Regions from separate parts of the Clavibacter michiganensis genome, predicted to be linked through region 2. Evidence: predicted binding sites of a transcription regulator. Region 2 holds the regulator's gene; the other holds the start of a gene.
What was found. The regulator HrcA, encoded in region 2, represses chaperone genes, less so after heat shock. The targets are predictions, from matches to a motif close to TTNGCACTCGNNNNNNNCGAGTGCNAA.

Region 1 (9,452 bases), 1.0 Mb from region 2:
GACCGGCCCTACCACCCCGCCGGCAAGCGCAAGCTCGCGAAGGACCGGTACGAGGCGGCGTCCGCGGGCGCCAACCGCGGCCGCGACGAGCGCGCCGAGCGTTCGCCCGCACCCCGATCCGCGGCGCCGCGCGCCCGCGCGACCGACCGTCCCGCAGGTGCGGACGCCCCGCGCGCCCGCCGCGCGAAGCAGCAGGACGAGTCCGAGGTCGTCACCGGTCGCAACTCGGTCGTCGAGGCGCTCCGTGCCAAGATCCCCGCGACCGCGCTCTACATCGCCTCGCGCATCGAGTACGACGACCGCGTCAAGGAGGTGCTGTCGCTCGCCACCGGGCGCGGGATCCCCGTGCTCGAGGTCATGCGCCCCGAGCTCGACCGCATCGCCGGTCACGACGCCGTCCACCAGGGCCTGGCCCTCAAGGTGCCGCCCTACGAGTACGCGGACGCGATCGAGCTGCTCGACAAGACCATCTCGCGCGGCCAGCTGCCGCTCCTGGTGGCGCTCGACGGGATCACCGACCCGCGCAACCTCGGGGCGATCATCCGCTCGGTCGCCGCGTTCGGCGGCCACGGCGTGATCGTGCCGCAGCGTCGCTCGGTCGGCCTCACCGCCAGCGCGTGGAAGACCTCGGCGGGAGCCGCCGCACGCACGCCCGTCGCCATGGCGTCGAACCTCACCCAGACGCTCAAGGCGCTCAAGCAGCGCGGCGTCTTCGTGGTCGGGCTCGACGGCGGCGGCGACATGTCGCTCCACGAGTTCACGCTCGCCGACCGCCCCATCGTGGTCGTCGTGGGATCCGAGGGCAAGGGCCTCTCGCGCCTCGTCACCGAGACCTGCGACACCGTCGTCTCCATCCCGATCGGCGCATCCACCGAGTCGCTCAACGCCGGCATCGCCGCGAGCGTCACGCTCTACGAGATCGGCAAGCTGCGCGCCGCGAAGCGGAAGTAGCGCACCGCACGCAGGAGGAGCCGCGACCCCAGGGTCCCGGCTCCTCGTGCGTGCGCCCTGCGCGGAGGGCGGTCAGACCTTCGTGCGCCAGTCCTCCGCGGCCTCTGCCTCGGTGATCGGCACGTCCGACTCGTCCTCGATGACGCCGATCGACTCGGTGGGCGGGTCGATGACCGTGGCCTCGTCGCGCCGGTGCCGGAGGATGTCCTGCACGTACGCGGTCACGGCCTCGGCGAGCGGGATGTCCCTGCTGAGCTTCTGCGACATGTACCAGCGGTGCTCGAGCAGCTGGTGGAAGATCTCGGCGGGCTCCAGCTTGCCGCGGAGGTCGCGGGGGATCGCCCGCACGACGGGCTCGAAGACGCGCGCGACCCACTCGTGCGCCACCATCTCCTCGTCGAGGTCCTGCTTGTCGAACGTCGCCGTGTACGAGTCGAGGTCGTTGAGGAGCCGACGCGCCTGGTTCTCCTGCGCGTCCACGCCCGTGAGGCGCAGCAGCCGGCGCTGGTGGTGCCCGGCGTCCACGACCTTGGGCTGGATCCGCACCTGCGAGCCCTCGGCGGTCGTGCGGATCGCGAGCTCCTCGATGTCGAAGCCGAGGTCGTTGAGGCGGTCGACGCGCTCGTTGATCCGCCAGCGCTCCGAGGTCGGGAACTCCTCGCGGCCGGTGAGCTCCTTCCAGAGCGTGCGGTACTGGGCCACGATGCGCGTGCTCGTCTCGAGCGGGTCGAGCCCCTCCTCGATGCGGCCGCCGGCCTCGAGGTCCATGAGCTCGCCGGCGATGTTGACGCGCGCGATCTCGAGGTCGTTCTCGCGCTGGCCGTTGGAGAGGCCGCCGTTGAACAGCTTGCCGGTCTCCGCGTCCACCAGGTAGGCGGCGAACGCTCCCGCGTCGCGGCGGAAGAGCGTGTTGGAGAGCGAGACGTCGCCCCAGAAGAAGCCGATCATGTGCAGGCGCACGAGCAGCACGGCGAGGGCGTCGACGAGGCGCGTCGCGGTGTCCGGCCGCAGCTGCTGCGAGAAGAGCGCCCGGTAGGGGAGCGAGAACTTGAGGTGCCGCGTGACGAGCACCGACTTGAGCGGGTCGCCGTCCTCGTCGGTGCGGTTCATGATCACCGCGACGGGCTCCACGCACGGGATCTCGAGCCGCTGCAGCGTGCGCAGCATGTCGTACTCGCCGCGGGCCATCTCGTCGGTGGTCTCCTTGATGGCGATGACGTAGCCGGACAGGTTCGCGAAGCGGACGAGGTGCCGGGAGATGCCCTTGGGGAGGGTCGCGATGGCCGACGAGGGCCACTCGTCGAGCGGCAGCTGCCAGGGCAGGTCGAGGAGCGCGGGATCGACCGTCGCCGAGGTGATGTTCAGGGATCCGGCCATGCTGCGACCCTACCCGACCGCGGAAACGCCGCTGCCGCGGCCCCGGCGCTCCCGGCGAGGGGAGCGTGGGGACCGCGGCAGCGGTGGTGGATCGGTTCGATCAGCTCGCGGCGACCGGCGCGTTGAGGCGGAGGCCGCTCTCGGCGTCGAAGGCGTGGAGGTGGCCGGGCTGCGGCGTGATGAAGACGGTGTCGCCGGCGTTCGGGTGCAGGCGGCCGTCGACGCGCGCGACGAGGTCGGTGCGCTTGCCCTCGATGTCGGTGTGGCCGTAGAGGTAGCCGTCCGCGCCGAGCTCCTCGACGAGGTCGACCGTGACCGAGAGGCCCTGGCCCTGCGAGGTGCTGACGACGACGTCCTCGGGGCGGACGCCGATGGTGACGGATCCGCCTGTGGCGTTGGTGAGCACGTCGCGCTCGACCGGGACCACGGCGGTGCCGAACTGCACGCCGCCGTCGACGACGTTCGCGGTGAAGAGGTTCATCGCGGGCGAGCCGATGAAGCCGGCCACGAAGACGTTCTGCGGCTTCTCGTACAGGTCGCGCGGGGTGCCGACCTGCTGCAGGACGCCGTCCTTGAGGACCGCGATGCGGTCGCCCATGGTGAGGGCCTCGGTCTGGTCGTGGGTGACGTAGACCGTGGTGACGCCGAGGCGGCGCTGGAGCGACGCGATCTGCGTGCGGGTCTGGACGCGGAGCTTGGCGTCCAGGTTCGACAGCGGCTCGTCCATGAGGAAGACCTGGGGCTGGCGGACGATCGCACGGCCCATGGCCACGCGCTGGCGCTGGCCGCCGGAGAGGGCCTTGGGCTTGCGGCTGAGGTAGGGCTCGAGGTCGAGGAGCTTGGCCGCCTCGAGGACGCGGGTGGCGCGCTCGTCCTTGCCGACGCCCGCGATCTTGAGGGCGAAGCCCATGTTCTCGGCGACCGTCATGTGCGGGTACAGCGCGTAGTTCTGGAACACCATCGCGATGTCGCGGTCCTTCGGCGGGACGTCCGTGACGTTGCGGTCGCCGATGAAGATGTTGCCGTCGTTGACCTCCTCGAGGCCCGCGAGCATGCGGAGGGTGGTCGACTTGCCGCAGCCGGACGGGCCGACGAGGACGAGGAACTCGCCGTCGGCGACCTCCAGGTCGATCTGGTCGACCGCGGGGCGCGTCGAGCCCGGGTACAGGCGCGTGGCCTTGTCGAAAGTTACAGATGCCATTTCGGTGTTCTCCTTCACGGGCAGGTACGTGCCCGACGATCCGTGGTGATGGATGTGATGCTCATGGCTCATCGCTGTGGGCGACGACGACCACCCGATGAGTATTGCACGCGGGTCTGTGGTCGGGAAGCCCGGCACGATGCGGATCGGCGGCTATTCCCCACCCGAGGACAGGGTGCCGCGGGCCTGTATCGTCTCCTGCGGCGATGCACCCGCGCCCGCCGCGTCACCGCTTTCCCAGACTGGCCGCCTAGAGTCCTGAGGTCGTCCGGGAGCCCGCCCGCGCCCGACTCCCCATCCACTGAGCGAGGATCCATGAGCAGCACGCCGCCCGCGCACGAACCGCACGGCGGTCACCGACGACGCCGCGAGGCCGCTCGGGAGAAGGCGCGGCTCAACCGCGTGAAGCAGCGTCGTCGCGATGTCGTGGGCCGCTACGCCATCCGCGGCGGGATCGCCGCGGCCCTGGTCGCCGTGGTCGTGGTGGTCGGGCTCGTCGTCGTCCAGGGCGCGCGTCCCGCGGGGCCCGGGCCGCAGAACATGGCGAGCGACGGCATCCTGATCGGGAAGGACCTCGCGGCCACGCCCACGAAGGCCCTCGACCCGGAGCAGGATCCGGTGCCCACGGGGTCCGAGGCGGCAGGCGTCGCCCACATCCGCGTGTACGTCGACTACCTCTGCACGGCGTGCAAGGAGTTCCAGGACACCAACGGCGCGCAGATGGAGGGCTGGCTCCAGTCGGGCGCGGCCACGGTGGAGATCCACCCCGTCGCGATCCTCACCAGCAAGTCGCAGGCCTACTCCCTGCGGGCGGCCAACGCGGCCGCGTGCGTGGCCGACTCCGCACCCGACGACTTCTGGGCCTTCAACTCCGCGCTCTTCGCGGAGCAGCCCGCCGAGCAGAGCACGGGCCTCAGCGACGATCGCATCGTCGAGCTCGCCGGGCAGGCGGGCGCCAGCTCCTCCGACATCGCGAAGTGCGTCTCCGACCAGCGGTTCCAGTCCTGGGTGAACGCCGCGACGGATCGCGTCCTGGACGGCGAGATCCCCGACTCGAACGTCGACAAGGTCGTGGGCGCGCCGATCATCGTGGTGGGCGACCGCCAGTACACGGGCCAGCCGGACGACGCGAAGGCGTTCGCCGCGTTCGTGCTCCAGGCCGCCGGCCAGGACGCGACGACGACCCCCACCCCGACGCCCGCGCCGTCCGAGACCCCGACGACCGCGCCGTAGCGCGGCTCGTATGATGGATCGACGGCCCGCGAGGTCCGTCGGCCGGCCTGGCGCAATTGGTAGCGCACCGCACTTGTAATGCGGCGGTTACGGGTTCGAGTCCCGTGGCCGGCTCTCGATGCCGCTCCCTCAGTCGAGGACGGTGATCATCCGCTCGCTGTCGACGGTTTGACGCGGGCCCTTGTCGTCGTCGGCGACGTCGCCGACGTAGAGCCAGCCGAGCAGGTCCTCGCCGTCGCGCAGGCCGTGCATCCGTCGCACCGGCTCGCTGCGCGTGAGGCTGCCGGTGCGCCAGAACACACCCCATCCCTGCTCCTCGAGCAGCAGCGTGAGAGCGTGCGCGACACCCGCGGCGACCGCCTCCTGCTCCCAGTCCGGCACCTTGCGGCTCGGGGTGCGGCTCGCGACGACGGCGACGAGGAGGCTCGCGCGGTGCGTCTTCTTGCGGTGCTTGCCGGATCCGGGATCGCCCGCCGCCTCGTCCATCGCGGCGCCGAGCCGGTCGCGCGCGCCTCCGCGGATCTCGATGACCCGCCAGGGTCGGAGCCCGCCGTGGTCGGCGAGCCGGGAGACCGCGGCGACGAGCGGGACGAGCTCCTCGTGCGTCGGGGCCGCTCCGCCCACGGATGAGCGGGACCGGCGACCGCGGAGCGCCTCCAGGACGGGTCCGTCCTTCGCGGGGGTGCCGGGCCCGGACGGGTCGGGGGTTCCGCCCGCCCGATGCCGCGGCACGTCGATCACTCCGCGGTGCGGAACGACATGGAGACCGAGTTCATGCAGAACCGGTCGCCGGTGGGGGTCTGCGGCGCGTCGTCGAAGACGTGCCCGAGGTGCGAGCCGCAGCGGGCGCAGACGACCTCGACGCGCTTCATGCCGAGGCTCGTGTCCGTGTACAGCTTGACGGCGTCGCTCTCCTTCGGCGCGTAGAAGCTCGGCCATCCGCAGTGGGAGTCGAACTTGGTGTCGCTCGTGAAGAGCTCGGCGCCGCAGGCCTTGCAGCCGTAGACGCCGGTGCGCTCCTCGTCCAGCAGCTCGCCGGTCCAGGGGCGCTCGGTGGCCTGCTGGCGCAGCACCGCGTACTCCTCCGGGGAGAGCTCCTGGCGCCACTCGTCGTCGGTCTTCTCGATCTCGTAGGCCATGTGCGGGTCCTTTCTCGCTGGTCGATCCTAGGGGCGGCGTCCCAGCGCGCCTCCATGGACAACCGCCGCGGGCCCCCGTCGATTCCTGCATGCGGGGGACGATCCGCTCCGGGATGCGAGCGGACGCGATGCGGTGCCGCCGTGCCCGTCGCGGTGCGTGGACACCCCGGCATGCTGCGCGAGGCGCCCAGCGAGGCGCACCTAGTATGTGGGGGATGTCGGGGAAGGAGCATGCCGTGGACCAGCGCGAGACCAGCTCCACGACCGCTCCGGCGGCCGGACCGCATCCGGTCGTCGAGCTCGATGCCCGCGACCGCGCGGTCCTCGACTTCGAGGGGGACTGGACGCGTCACGCCGGGGCGAAGGAGGAGGCCATCCGCCAGACCTTCGGCCTCTCGGCCACGCGCTACTACCAGCTGCTCGGATCCCTGCTCGAGACGCGCGAGGCCCTCGCCTACGACCCGCTCCTCGTCGGGCGCCTCCTGCGACTCCGCGAGACGCGCGCCGCCGCGCGCGCAGCACGCGCCCTGCCCACCGGTCTCCCGCACCGACCGACCGCGCGCTGACCCCGCGCCCCACCGAGGAGACACGAGACCCCCCATGCCCTCCCACGCTCCCGACCGCTTCGACGAGGTCCCCGGCGACCTGAGCCGAGTGGGCGCCCATCGCGCGCCCCGTCCGCCTCACCACCGCTTCCGCGCCTTCGCGTGGGCGGCCCTCGCGACCGGCCTGCTAGTGGGCCTCGGCGTCGTCGGGCTCTTCGTCATCAATGACCGGGTCTCGTTCACCGACATCATCCCGAGCGGCGGCTCGTCCGAGGAGGCGGCGCCCACGGAGGAGCCGACCGCGGCTCCCACCGCCGTTCCCGGCATGGTCGTGACCGTCCTCAACGGCACGAGGACGTCAGGTCTCTCGGCCCGGGCCGCGACGGCGCTCCAGAAGGAGGGCTGGGCCATCGCGTCCCGCTTGAACGCCAGCTCCACCGACATCGCCACCACGACCGTCTACTACTACGACGATGCGGACGAGGGCGCGGCGCGCGGCCTCGTCGCGGAGCTGGGGGTGGGGGACGTGGCGCAGTCCGACCAGTTCCGGCCCGCCGAGGGCACGGCGGCGGCCCAGGCGTCCAAGCTGACGGCCGTGCTCGGCGCCGACTACGCCGCCAAGGGCTGACCGACTCCGTCTCGGCACGCCGAGCCGTGTCCGTGGAGTAACCCGACGGCGCATCGTCGGCTCTGTCTATCGTGCTGCCTGGTCGCACGCCCGCCGCGTCCAGGTGCTGCGCGCCGTACGTCCCGAGGGCGTGGCGCGGGGTCGATGCAGGATCCCGCGGCCGACCCGGGGGTGGCGGCACCGCGCTCCCGACACCGCGCATTCGCACATGGAGAAGCACATGGCCAACGGCACCGTGAAGTGGTTCAACGGGGAGAAGGGGTTCGGGTTCATCACCGTGGACGCCGTCGAGGGCGGTCCTGCCCAGCAGGACGTCTTCGTCCACTACTCGGCGATCGAGATGTCCGGCTACAAGGTCCTCGAGGAGGGGCAGCGCGTCGCCTTCGAGATCGGTCAGGGCTCCAAGGGCCTGCAGGCGGAGAACGTCACGCTGGCCTAGGGAGCATCCCACCACGACGCCGTCGCCCGTCCGGGCGGCGGCGTCGTCGCGTCCCGCCCGGCGCCCGGCCTGTGAGCGGCTCGCTTGCACTCCCGTAGGGCGAGTGCCAGAATCGTCCCTGGCACTCCCTCACGGGGAGTGCTAGACGACTGCCTTTTTCCTGACGTCCGGGAGGGACGAGAGATACACATGGCTAAGATCATCGCTTTTGACGAAGAAGCCCGCCGCGGCCTCGAGCGCGGCCTGAACATCCTGGCCGACGCGGTCCGCGTGACCCTCGGCCCGCGTGGCCGCAACGTCGTCCTCGAGAAGAAGTGGGGCGCCCCCACCATCACGAACGACGGCGTGTCCATCGCCAAGGAGATCGAGCTCGACGACCCGTTCGAGAAGATCGGCGCGGAGCTCGTCAAGGAGGTCGCCAAGAAGACCGACGACGTCGCCGGCGACGGCACGACCACCGCGACCGTCCTCGCGCAGGCGCTGGTCCGCGAGGGCCTCCGCAACGTCGCCGCGGGCGCCGACCCCATCAGCCTCAAGCGCGGCATCGAGAAGGCCGTCGCGGCCGTCACGGAGGAGCTCAAGGCCGCCGCGAAGGAGATCGAGACCAAGGAGGAGATCGCCGCCACCGCGTCCATCTCCGCCGGCGACTCCACCATCGGCGCGATCATCGCCGAGGCGATCGACAAGGTCGGCAAGGAGGGCGTCGTCACCGTCGAGGAGTCCAACACCTTCGGCACCGAGCTCGAGCTCACCGAGGGCATGCGCTTCGACAAGGGCTACCTGTCGCAGTACTTCGTCACCGACCCCGAGCGCCAGGAGGCCGTGTTCGAGGACGCGTACATCCTGATCGTCAACTCGAAGATCTCGAACATCAAGGACCTGCTGCCGATCGTCGACAAGGTCATCCAGTCGGGCAAGCAGCTCCTGATCATCGCCGAGGACGTCGACGGCGAGGCCCTGGCCACGCTCGTCGTCAACAAGATCCGCGGCATCTTCAAGTCGGTCGCCGTCAAGGCCCCCGGCTTCGGCGACCGCCGCAAGGCGCAGCTGCAGGACATCGCCATCCTCACCGGTGGCCAGGTCATCGCCGAGGAGGTCGGCCTCAAGCTCGAGAACGTCACCCTCGACCTGCTCGGCACGGCCCGCAAGGTCGTCATCACCAAGGACGAGACCACGATCGTCGAGGGTGGCGGAGACGCCACCGAGATCGCGGCCCGCGTGCAGCAGATCCGCAACGAGATCGGCAACACCGACAGCGACTACGACCGCGAGAAGCTCCAGGAGCGCCTCGCGAAGCTGGCCGGCGGCGTCGCCGTCATCAAGGCCGGCGCGGCGACCGAGGTGGAGCTCAAGGAGCGCAAGCACCGCATCGAGGACGCCGTCCGCAACGCGAAGGCCGCCGTCGAGGAGGGCATCGTCGCCGGTGGTGGCGTCGCCCTCATCCAGGCCGGCAAGCTCGCGTTCGAGAAGCTCCAGCTCGAGGGCGACGAGGCGACGGGCGCGAACATCGTCCGCGTCGCGGTCGACGCTCCGCTCAAGCAGATCGCCCTCAACGCCGGCCTCGAGCCCGGCGTCGTGGCCGAGCGCGTCCGCAACCTCCCCTCGGGTCACGGCCTCAACGCCGCAACGGGCGAGTACGTCGACATGCTCGCCGCGGGCATCAACGACCCGGTGAAGGTCACGCGCTCGGCTCTGCTGAACGCCGCGTCCATCGCCGGTCTGTTCCTGACGACCGAGGCCGTCGTCGCCGACAAGCCCGAGAAGAACCCGGCCCCGGCCGGCGACCCCACGGGTGGCATGGACTTCTAGTCCGACCGGGTGGGGCGGAGACGCCCCGCCCACCAGCACGATCAGCACGGAGAAGCGGGCGGTCCCTCAGGGGGCCGCCCGCTTCGTCGTGCTCCGGTCATCCGACCGCGAGGCCGGAGTGCGGATGCGG
Region 2 (9,452 bases):
CTGGCCGGCGTCCGCCCCCGTGTTGAAGAGGAGGCGGAACTGACCGCCCGCGCGCTCGGCGGCGATGCGCGACGCGACCTCGACGACCTCCGCGAGGAGCTCCGGGTCGCCCGCGGCGAGCTCGACGACGTCGCGGTACGCGGCCGTCTTGGGCACCACGAGCACGTGGACGGGGGCCTTGGGCGCGATGTCCTCGAAGGCGATGACGCGGTCGGTCTCCGCGACGATCTCGGCCGGGATCTCGCGCGCGACGATGCGCTCGAAGACGGTGGGCTCTGCGCTGCTGGTCATGCGCCCAGCCTACGCGGGACCCGCGACGTCACCAGCGCCCGAGCGCGGCGTTGACGAGCGCCAGCGCGGCCGGCCCCGCGGTCGACGTGCGGAGGATCCCCGGGCCGAGCGCGACCGGGATCGCCCCCGCCGCCCGCAGCGACTCGACCTCCGCGGGGGCGATGCCGCCCTCGGGTCCGACCACGAGCAGGACGTCGGTCGCGGGACCCGCGTCGCCGTCGGCCGTCGCCAGGTCGAGCCGCGACAGCCGCGCGACGGCCGTCGGGTCGAGCACGAGCACGCGCGCGGTCGCCGCCATGCGCACGAGGTCCTTCGTCGTCGCGAGCGCCTCCACCTCGGGCACGCGGGGACGGATGGACTGCTTCACGGCCTCGCGGACGATCGCGCGCCAGCGATCCCGGCCCTTGGTGACCTTCTGGCCCTCCCATCGGGAGACGGAGCGCTGCGCCTGCCACGGGATCACCGCGTCGACGCCCAGCTCGGTGGCGGCCTGCACGGCGAGCTCGTCGCGGTCGCCCTTCGCGAGCGCCTGCACGAGGACCACGCGCGGGGTCGGCTCGGGGTGCGCCTCGACCGCGTCGACGCGGAGCTCGAGCCGCTGCGGCTCGGCCGAGGTGACGGTGCCGGACGCGATGGTGCCGCGCCCGTCCCCCACGAGGATCCCCTCGCCGGAGCGCACCCGGCTCACGGTCACGGCATGGCGGGCCTCCTGCCCGGCGAGCACCAGCAGTCGCCCGACCGCGAGGTCGGAGGCGCCGATGTCGTCGGCCAGGTAGAAGTGCGCCATGGTCAGACGTTGAGGAAGCGGTCGCGGAGCTTCTGGAACAGGCCCTGCTGGAAGTGCGCGAGGTGCGGGGCGGGCGCCTTGTTGCGGCGCGCGAACTGCTGGATGAGGTCGCGCTCCTTGTGGTCGAGCTTCTGCGGCGTGACCACCTGGATCCCGATCTTGAGGTCACCCCGACCGGAGCCGCGGAGCTTCGAGACGCCGCGACCGCGCACCGTGATGATCTCGGCGCTCTGGATCCCGGGGCGCAGCTCCAGGTCGACGTCGCCGTCGAGCGCCTCGATGCGCGCGTCGCTGCCGAGGATCGCGTCGACCATGCTCACCTCGACCGTGGCGAGCAGGTCGTCGCCGTTGCGGCTGAAGACCTCGTGGTGCTTCACCTTGATCTCGAGGTAGAGGTCGCCGTTGGGGCCGCCCGCGGGGCCGACCTCGCCGGAGCCCGGCATCTGGAGACGCAGGCCCGTGTCGACGCCGGCCGGGATGTCCACCGGCACGGTGCGGCGCGCGCGGACGCGGCCCTGGCCCTGACAGGTGGGGCACGGGTGCGGGATGACGGTGCCGTATCCACGGCAGGTGCCGCAGGGGCTCGACGTCATGACGTTGCCGAGGAGCGAGCGCACCTGGCGCTGGATGCTGCCGGATCCGCGGCAGATGTCGCACGTGACGGCGCTCGTGCCGGGCTGGGCGCAGGATCCGTGGCAGGTGTCGCAGACGACCGCCGTGTCGACCTCGAGGTCGCGGTGCACGCCGAAGATGACCTCCTCGAGCTCGACCTCCACGCGCAGGAGAGCGTCCTGGCCGCGCTCCTGGCGCGAGCGCGGGCCGCGTCCGCCGCCACCCTGCTGGCCGCCGAAGAACGTCTCGAAGATGTCGCCGAACCCGCCGAAGCCCTGGCCGCCCTGTCCGCCGAACCCGGCCTGCGGGCCCAGGTCGTACTGCTGGCGCTGCTGGGGATCCGACAGCACGTCGTACGCGTGCGTGACGAGCTTGAACCGCTCGGCCGCGTCGGGGGCGTCGTTGACGTCCGGGTGGAGCTGGCGCGCCTGCTTGCGGTACGCCTTCTTGATCTCCTCTGGCGTCGCCTCGCGGCTCACGCCGAGTACTTCGTAGTGGTCAGCCACGTCGGGCCCTTCGGTGGTGATGGTCGTGGGAACTGGGGGCGGTGCGCCGGCGTGCGGCGGTCACCGCTCCTCGAGCAGGCGCGAGAGGTAGCGCGCGACCGCGCGCACCGACGCCATGTTGGTGGAGTAGTCCATGCGGGTCGGACCCAGCACGCCGAGGCGCGCGAGCACGCCGCCGGACGAGCTGTAGCCGCTGGTGAGCACGCTCGTCTCGCCGAGGCCGAACGGGGCGTTCTCCCGGCCGATGCTCACCGAGACGCCGTGCTGGTCGGCCTCCATCTCGCCGAGCAGGCGCAGGAGCACCACCTGCTCCTCGATGGCCTCGAGGACGGGCGAGATGCTCCCGGGGAAGTCGCGTTCCGTCCGGGCGAGGTTCGCGGATCCCGCCAGCAGCAGCCGCTCCTGGCGGTTGGCGAGGACCTGCTCGACGAGCGTGCCCGCGAGCACGGAGGCCGCGGCGCGCTGGGCCGGCTCGACCTCGTCGGACAGTGTCTCGAGCCGGGTCGCCGCCTCGGCGAGGCCGAGACCGCCGACGGCCTGGTTGATCCGCGTGCGCATGACCGCGAGGAAGGCGTCGTCCGGGTCGCCCGCGAGCTCGACGACGCGCTGCTCGACGCGGCCCGTGTCGGTGATGAGCACGGTGAGCACGCGCGTCGTCGACAGGGCGACGAGCTCGACGTGCTTGACGTGGCTCGTGGCGAGCGACGGGTACTGCACGAGCGCGACCTGGTTGGTGAGCTGCGCGAGGAGGCGGACGGTGCGCGCGAGCACGTCGTCGAGGTCGACGGACTCGCCGAGGAACACGTGGATGGCCTGGCGCTGCGCGGGCGTGAGCGGGCGCACGTCGGCGAGCTGGTCGACGAAGAGGCGGTACCCCTTGTCGGTCGGCACGCGACCGGACGAGGTGTGCGGCGCGGCGATCAGCTCCTCCTCCTCGAGGAGGGCCATGTCGTTGCGGATGGTGGCGGCCGAGACGCCGAAGGCGTGGCGCTCCACGATGGACTTGGAGCCCACGGGCTCCCGCGAGGACACGTAGTCCTGCACGATCACCCGGAGGACGTCGAGCCCGCGTTCCGAGACCATGGCGGCTCCCTCCTGGCACTCGTCGGTTCTGACTGCCAATCGTACCGCGGCTCCGGGGATGGTCGGCGTTGCCGGTCGCGCGTCGTCGGCGGTAGCGTGGAGTGGCCAGGCGTCGCCCGGCCCACCCACGATCCGCTCGCGTCCGCCGGTACCCGGCCGTCGCGTGGCACCGAGAGGCTCCCCCGCGATGTCCGCACCCGATCCCCACCCGTACGGCGCGCCCGCTCCGCTCACGCCGAGCGAGGACCGCCTCTGGGCGTCGCTCACGCACTTCCTCGCGATCTTCATCGTCCCGTCGTTCATCGTGTGGCTCGTGTTCCGCGAGCGCGGCCGCTTCACCGACCAGGAGGGCAAGGAGGCGACCAACTGGACCATCAACGTGGTCGGCGCCCTCGTCATCCTCAACGTGCTGCAGGTGGTCTTCGGGATCATCCCGATCCTCGGGGTCATCATCGGCCTGCTCCTCGGCCTCGTGATCTTCGCGGTGGTCGTGGTCAACATCGTGTTCGCGATCATCGGCGGCACGCGCGTGCAGGCGGGCCGGCCCTACCGCTACCCGCTCAACATCCGGTGGATCAAGTAGGCGGACGCCCGTGAGCGCGAGGATCCGGCACGTCGCGATCGACTGCAGGGACCCGCACGCGCTCTCGCTCTTCTGGGCCGGCGTGACCGGCTTCGCGGAGGACCCGGACGAGCCGAACCTCCCCGGCCAGGACGCCGCGTGGTTGGGTGACCCCGTCTCCGGGCTCGGCATCATCCTGCAGCGCGCGGATGCGCCGAAGGCCGGCAAGAACCGCGTGCACCTCGACCTCGCGCCCGACGACCGCACGCGCGACCAGGAGGTCGACCGCGTGCTGGCGCTGGGAGCCGCGCTCGTGGCCGACCGGCGGAACGCGGACGGCAGCGGCTGGGTCGTGCTCGCGGACCCCGAGGGCAACGAGTTCTGCGTGGAGCGCAGCGATGCCGAGCGCGAGGCCGGCGACGTGGTGGGCGCGGTCGTCCTCTGACGACCGGTCCCCCGCTCAGTCCTCGAGCAGCCGCCGCACGACGGCGTCGGCCAGCAGGCGCCCCTGCAGCGTGAGCACGAGGGTGCCGGACAGGGCGGCGCGGGGATCCACCAGGCCGTCGGCGATGAGGCCCGCGACCTGCCGGCGGCCCTCGGCCGTGAGCGTCGGGATGGCGAGGCCGTCGCGGATGCGGGCGCCGAGCAGCACGCGCTCCACCTCGCGCGTCGCGTCGTCGAGCGACTCGCGGCCCGCGCCGGGCGACGCACCCGCGAGCACGCGGTCGGCGTACGCGGCCGGGTGCTTGACGTTCCACCAGCGGACGCCGCCCACGTGGCTGTGCGCGCCGGGGCCGACGCCCCACCAGTCGTGGCCCTGCCAGTAGGCGAGGTTGTGGCGGCTGCGACGGCCGTCGCGCGCCCAGTTGCTCACCTCGTACCACTCGTAGCCGGCCTCGCCCAGCATGCGGTCGGCGAGCTCGTACATGTCCGCCTGGAGGTCCTCGTCGGGCTCGGGCACCTCGTCGCGCCGGATCTGCCGCGCGAGCTTCGTCCCGGGCTCGACGATGAGCGCGTAGGCGGAGAGGTGGTCGGGCTCCTGCGCGATCGCCTGCTCGAGCGAGGCGCGCCAGTCGTCGATGGTCTCCCCCGGCGTCCCGTAGATGAGGTCGAGGCTGACCTCGAGGCCGGCGGCCCGGGCGCCGCGGACGACGGGCGCTATGCGCGCAGGGTCGTGGGTGCGCTCGAGCGTGGCGAGCACGCGTGGCACGGCGGACTGCATGCCGAAGGACACGCGCGTGAAGCCGCCGGCCGCGAGCGCGGCGAGGTAGGCGTCGTCGACGCTGTCGGGGTTGGCCTCCGTCGTGACCTCGGCGCCCTCGGCGAGCCCGAAGGTCTCGCGGACGGCGTCGAGCATCCGGACGAGGTCCTCCACGGGGAGGAGCGTCGGGGTGCCGCCGCCGAGGAAGACGGTGGACGCGGACCGGGCGGGGATGCCGGAGTCGCGGAGGGAGGATCCGGCGAAGCGCACCTCCTGCACGGCCTGGGACGCGTAGTCGGACTGCCTCACGCCGCGGAGCTCGGGCGCCGTGTAGGTGTTGAAGTCGCAGTAGCCGCAGCGGACGCGGCAGAACGGCACGTGCAGGTACACGCCGAACGCGCGGGCGTCCGCCCCGTCGGCCGCGGAGGTCGGCAGCAGCCCGTCGGCGGGGGCGGGATCGGCGAGGGGCAGGGCGGACGGCATCCGTCCATCATCCCCCGGCCCGGAGGCGCCCGGGTCCGCGGCCGTCGGGGTGCGCCTCGTCCTCCGGCAGGATGGGGGCATGACCGACGCCAGAACCTCCCGGCCCCTGCACGTCCTCTGGGACGTCGACGGCACGCTCCTGCTCAACGGCCCACGCGCCGGCGGCATGTACCACCGCGCGATCGAGCTGGCCGCGGGCGTCGAGCTCGAGGACCGCACGGTCCACGCGCACGGGAAGACCGACGGGCAGATCATCTGGGAGACCCTCGACCTCTACGGGCTGCCGGAGTCGCTGCACGCGGCCGTCCGGGAGCAGCTCGAGGGGATGTCCCGCGTCGAGCACTACGGCGCGGGTCGGCGCGAGGTGCCCGTCGGCGTCCCCCGCCTCGTCGCCGACGTCGCCGAGCGCGGCTGGGTGAACGCGCTGCTGACCGGCAACTCGCCGCTCCGCGCCCGGTACAAGCTCGACGGCGCGGGGCTCGACGTCGACCTGTTCGACTGGGACGCGTCCTTCTTCGGGCACGAGGCCCGGATCCGCAGCGACCTCACCCGCCGCGCGGCCGACGCGCTGGCCGGGGCGAGCGTCGTGATCATCGGCGACACCCCCGCGGACGGCGTCGCCGCCGAGGCCGCTGGCTTCCCCTTCGTGGCCGTCGCCACGGGCGCGTACGACGTCGGACAGCTCCGGGCGCCGGACGCCCACGCGGCCGTGGTGGTGGCGGACCTCGAAGCGGGTCACGACGAGGTCATGGCCTATCTCGACGGTCTCGCCGAGCGCTGACCCCACCCCGCGAGGGCGCGGATCAGGCGGACGCGACCGCCGGGTGCAGTGCCTTGAGGTACCGGCGCATGAAGACGCCCTGCACGACGCGGAGGACGGGGCTCGCGAGCCGCATCGGCCATGACGCCGGTCGGGAGAAGACGCGGAGGGTGAGCCACACGCTGCCGTCGGGCTCCCGGGAGACGAGGAACGCCTCCTCGCCGCTCAGCGGGTGCCCGTGCACCGTGCCGTAGGCGAAGCCGACCCGGTCGGTCTCCTGCACGGTGTAGACGACGCGGACGGGCGCCTCGGGGTGGAACGGTCCGAACGGCATGCGGAGCACGGCTGACGTGCCGGATGTGATCCACGCGGTGCCGTCGTCGCCGTACAGCGTCTCTCGCGGGCGGTCGACGGGCACCTGGGGCACCCCGTCCTCGTCGAACTCCAGCCCCTGGTAGCCGGGGTCGTCCGGCACCTCCTGCTCGATGCGGGTGACCTCGATCCCGCTGCCGCGCTGGACGCCCCACGTCATGAGGAGCGCGACGGCCTGCTCGAAGCGCTCGTCGCCGCTGCCGAGCCGGGCGCTCGCCTCGGCGGGACGATAGCCCTCGGGCGGATAGGTCATGAGGTCGACGGCCTGGGTGCCGCCGACGGAGCCGTACGTGACGGCGGTAGCGGTGTAGGTGCTGCGGCGCATGTCGTCAAGACTACGGCGTGTCGCTGGGCGTCCCGCGCGTGCCGACGACGCGGCCTCCGCCGTCCGTCGAGCCCCCGGATCGGGGGCGCGACGCCATCCGTCATGCCTGCGGATGACGTGCGGCCTCGGCCCGTCATCCCGGCGCCGTAGCGGCCATCGGAGCGTCATCGGATCGTGACCTGGACGAGCGTGGAGCGACTGCCGCGCCCCCTGGCCTTCACACGACGACGGGCCTCCCGGCGCCGCCCCCACCCCCATCCCGACGCTCCGCGTCGACCATCGGAAGGCGCCCCGGCATGCTCCGCTCCCTCACCGCCCTCGCCGTGGCCGGCACCCTCGCCGTCGGCGGTCTCGCGGTCGCGACCCCCGCATCCGCCGCATCGGCCAGCGGCACGTTCTACTCGGTGCCCTACGGCTCCACCCTCTTCGAGGTGACGACCGTCGACGGTCGCCCGCACGCTGACCCCGCCACGTTCCAGGACTGGTCGGCCGCCGGCCGCCCCGCGCCCCGCGCCGCCACCACCGTCTACGTGCGCTTCGCGTGGGAGTCCACGGTCCAGGCCGACAGCACGGCGGGCGGCGCGCGGTTCTCGACGTCGCTGGGCTACGACGAGTGGCGTCGGGCCGGCTCCCCCACCCCGCGGACCGACCGCCTCCCGGCCGCGGCGAGCATCCTGCAGTACGACGCGTCGGACGAGCTCTTCGTCGTGGAGGGGTTCTCCTCCTTCTCCGACGTCATCGCGTACCACCAGCTGACCTTCGCCGAGTGGACGCACCTCGGCTCCCCCGCCGTGGATGAGACGTCGCCGCGCCCCTTCTCGAAGCTCTCGTGGTATCCCACGCTCGTCGGCCCGATCTCGGACGACGGCACGACCGGCCCCGTGTCCTTCGAGATCTGGGACGGCTACGCCCGCCCCACGCCCGAGGTGGTCTCGTCCTACCCCGGTGACGAGTACTGCCGGGCCGCTGGCGCGCAGGAGATCCGCTACATCGGGAAGGCCGCCCCGGACGGCGTGGCGATGACGTTCGACCAGTGGCTCGCCGCCGGCAAGCCGCAGCCCGGCATCTGCTGAGCGCTCCTGCAGCGTCGTAACGCGCCCCTGCCTCTCGAGGTTGGGGCGCGTCTTCGCGTCCAGGCGCCGTCCGGCTCGCGCGCATAGCAGGTCCAGTCGCCGTGCGCATCCGTCCCGTGGTCGCTGTGCCTCATCCACAGGTCCAACCCCCTCCCGGGGGTGGTCCTCGACGTGATGAAACCGTGATCAGAGCAGCATTCCGGGGTGGTGTGGAAAGCGGATACGTTGAGCGTGCGAGGCCGAGCCGGAACCGGCGGGACCTCGGTCCGCTCACCCCTCTCGGCGCCGCGGCGTCACCCTTCGGAAGGCCACACCATGAACCGCTCCCTGCCCGCCCTCGCCCTCGTCGGGGCCCTCGCCCTCGGCGGCACGCTGCTCGCCGCGGCGCCCGCCCAGGCCGCTGCCGGGGAGACCTACTACTCGGTCCCCTTCAGCGACTCCCTGATCCGCGAGTCCTCCATCACCGCCGAGGAGCCCGGCATCGGCTACGCGAGCTTCGCGGAGTGGAAGGCCGACGGCTTCCCGCGTCCCGTCCCCGCGGCCGTGGCCTACCGCGTCCTCCCCTGGGACAGCACCGTCTTCGCCGACGTGATGGGGACCCACTCCGGCTTGACCGCGTCGCTGTCCGGCAGCGAGTGGCGCCGGGCCGGATCGCCCACGCCGACGCGGGGCGCGCTCCCGTTCTCCTCGGTCGTGGTCCAGTACCCGACGTCGGACGAGCTCCTCGTCCGCACCGGGACGCTCTGGGGATCGGACGCCGCCGAGTGGCACACGATGACCTTCGCCGAGTGGCGCACCCTCGGCTTCCCGTCCGTGGACTACCGCGCCGAGAGCGGCTACTCCCGGCTGGCATGGCTCGAGACGATCGTCGGGCAGGACCCCATCACGGGCGCGGACGGACCCATCAGCTACGACACCTGGCTCGACGCCGGCCGTCCCACGCCCAAGGTCCTGCAGGCCTTCCCGTTCGACAAGTACTGCTCCACCCCGGGCGGCGCGGAGATCCGCTACGTCGGCATGGCCGCCCCCGAGGGTCTGTCGCTGACGTTCCGCCAGTGGGTCGCCGCGGGATCGCCGACGCCGACCGCCTGCTGACGCTCCTTCCCGGCCGCACGCGACGCGCCCCCTGCCTCTCGAGGCGGGGGGCGCGTCGCGTGCGGCCGGGATGAGACGCATACGTGACCGGACGGGCCCGCTGGCTCGCTGCACAGGCCCTACGGTGGAGATCCGACCGCAGCCCTCGAGACTCGACGGGCGGACTCCGATCTCCTCGGGAGATCGTCGGAAGCGCGGCGACGATGCGGCAGCCGGGAAGGTCGTCATGCGCCGCTCCATCATCGCCCTCGTCATCGGCGCCGCGCTGGCAGCAGGCGGAGCCGTGGCGCTCCCCGCGCCGG

Region 1: a site for HrcA is predicted at 7,632-7,658, ahead of groL (chaperonin GroEL). Genes of this name have one in related genera too.

Annotation. Positions count from the first base shown of each region.
Region 1 covers NZ_CP080437.1:1,783,604-1,793,055, reverse strand. The annotation lists gene rlmB (23S rRNA (guanosine(2251)-2'-O)-methyltransferase RlmB) at 1-951, shown strand, start outside; gene K0V08_RS08315 (DUF4032 domain-containing protein) at 1,024-2,328, opposite strand; gene K0V08_RS08310 (ABC transporter ATP-binding protein) at 2,429-3,529, opposite strand; gene K0V08_RS08305 (DsbA family protein) at 3,845-4,762, shown strand; tRNA gene K0V08_RS08300 (tRNA-Thr) at 4,804-4,876, shown strand; gene K0V08_RS08295 (nitroreductase family protein) at 4,892-5,494, opposite strand; gene msrB (peptide-methionine (R)-S-oxide reductase MsrB) at 5,500-5,901, opposite strand; gene K0V08_RS08285 (DUF3263 domain-containing protein) at 6,138-6,467, shown strand; gene K0V08_RS08280 (LytR C-terminal domain-containing protein) at 6,502-7,074, shown strand; gene K0V08_RS08275 (cold-shock protein) at 7,295-7,513, shown strand; gene groL (chaperonin GroEL) at 7,703-9,322, shown strand.
Region 2 covers NZ_CP080437.1:761,275-770,726, reverse strand. The annotation lists gene K0V08_RS03580 (histidine triad nucleotide-binding protein) at 1-291, opposite strand, end outside; gene K0V08_RS03575 (16S rRNA (uracil(1498)-N(3))-methyltransferase) at 320-1,078, opposite strand; gene dnaJ (molecular chaperone DnaJ) at 1,081-2,196, opposite strand; gene hrcA (heat-inducible transcriptional repressor HrcA) at 2,257-3,279, opposite strand; gene K0V08_RS03560 (DUF4870 domain-containing protein) at 3,467-3,862, shown strand; gene K0V08_RS03555 (VOC family protein) at 3,873-4,286, shown strand; gene hemW (radical SAM family heme chaperone HemW) at 4,302-5,525, opposite strand; gene K0V08_RS03545 (HAD family hydrolase) at 5,605-6,306, shown strand; gene K0V08_RS03540 (DUF1990 family protein) at 6,329-6,982, opposite strand; gene K0V08_RS03535 (hypothetical protein) at 7,279-8,055, shown strand; gene K0V08_RS03530 (hypothetical protein) at 8,371-9,150, shown strand; gene K0V08_RS03525 (hypothetical protein) at 9,377-9,452, shown strand, end outside.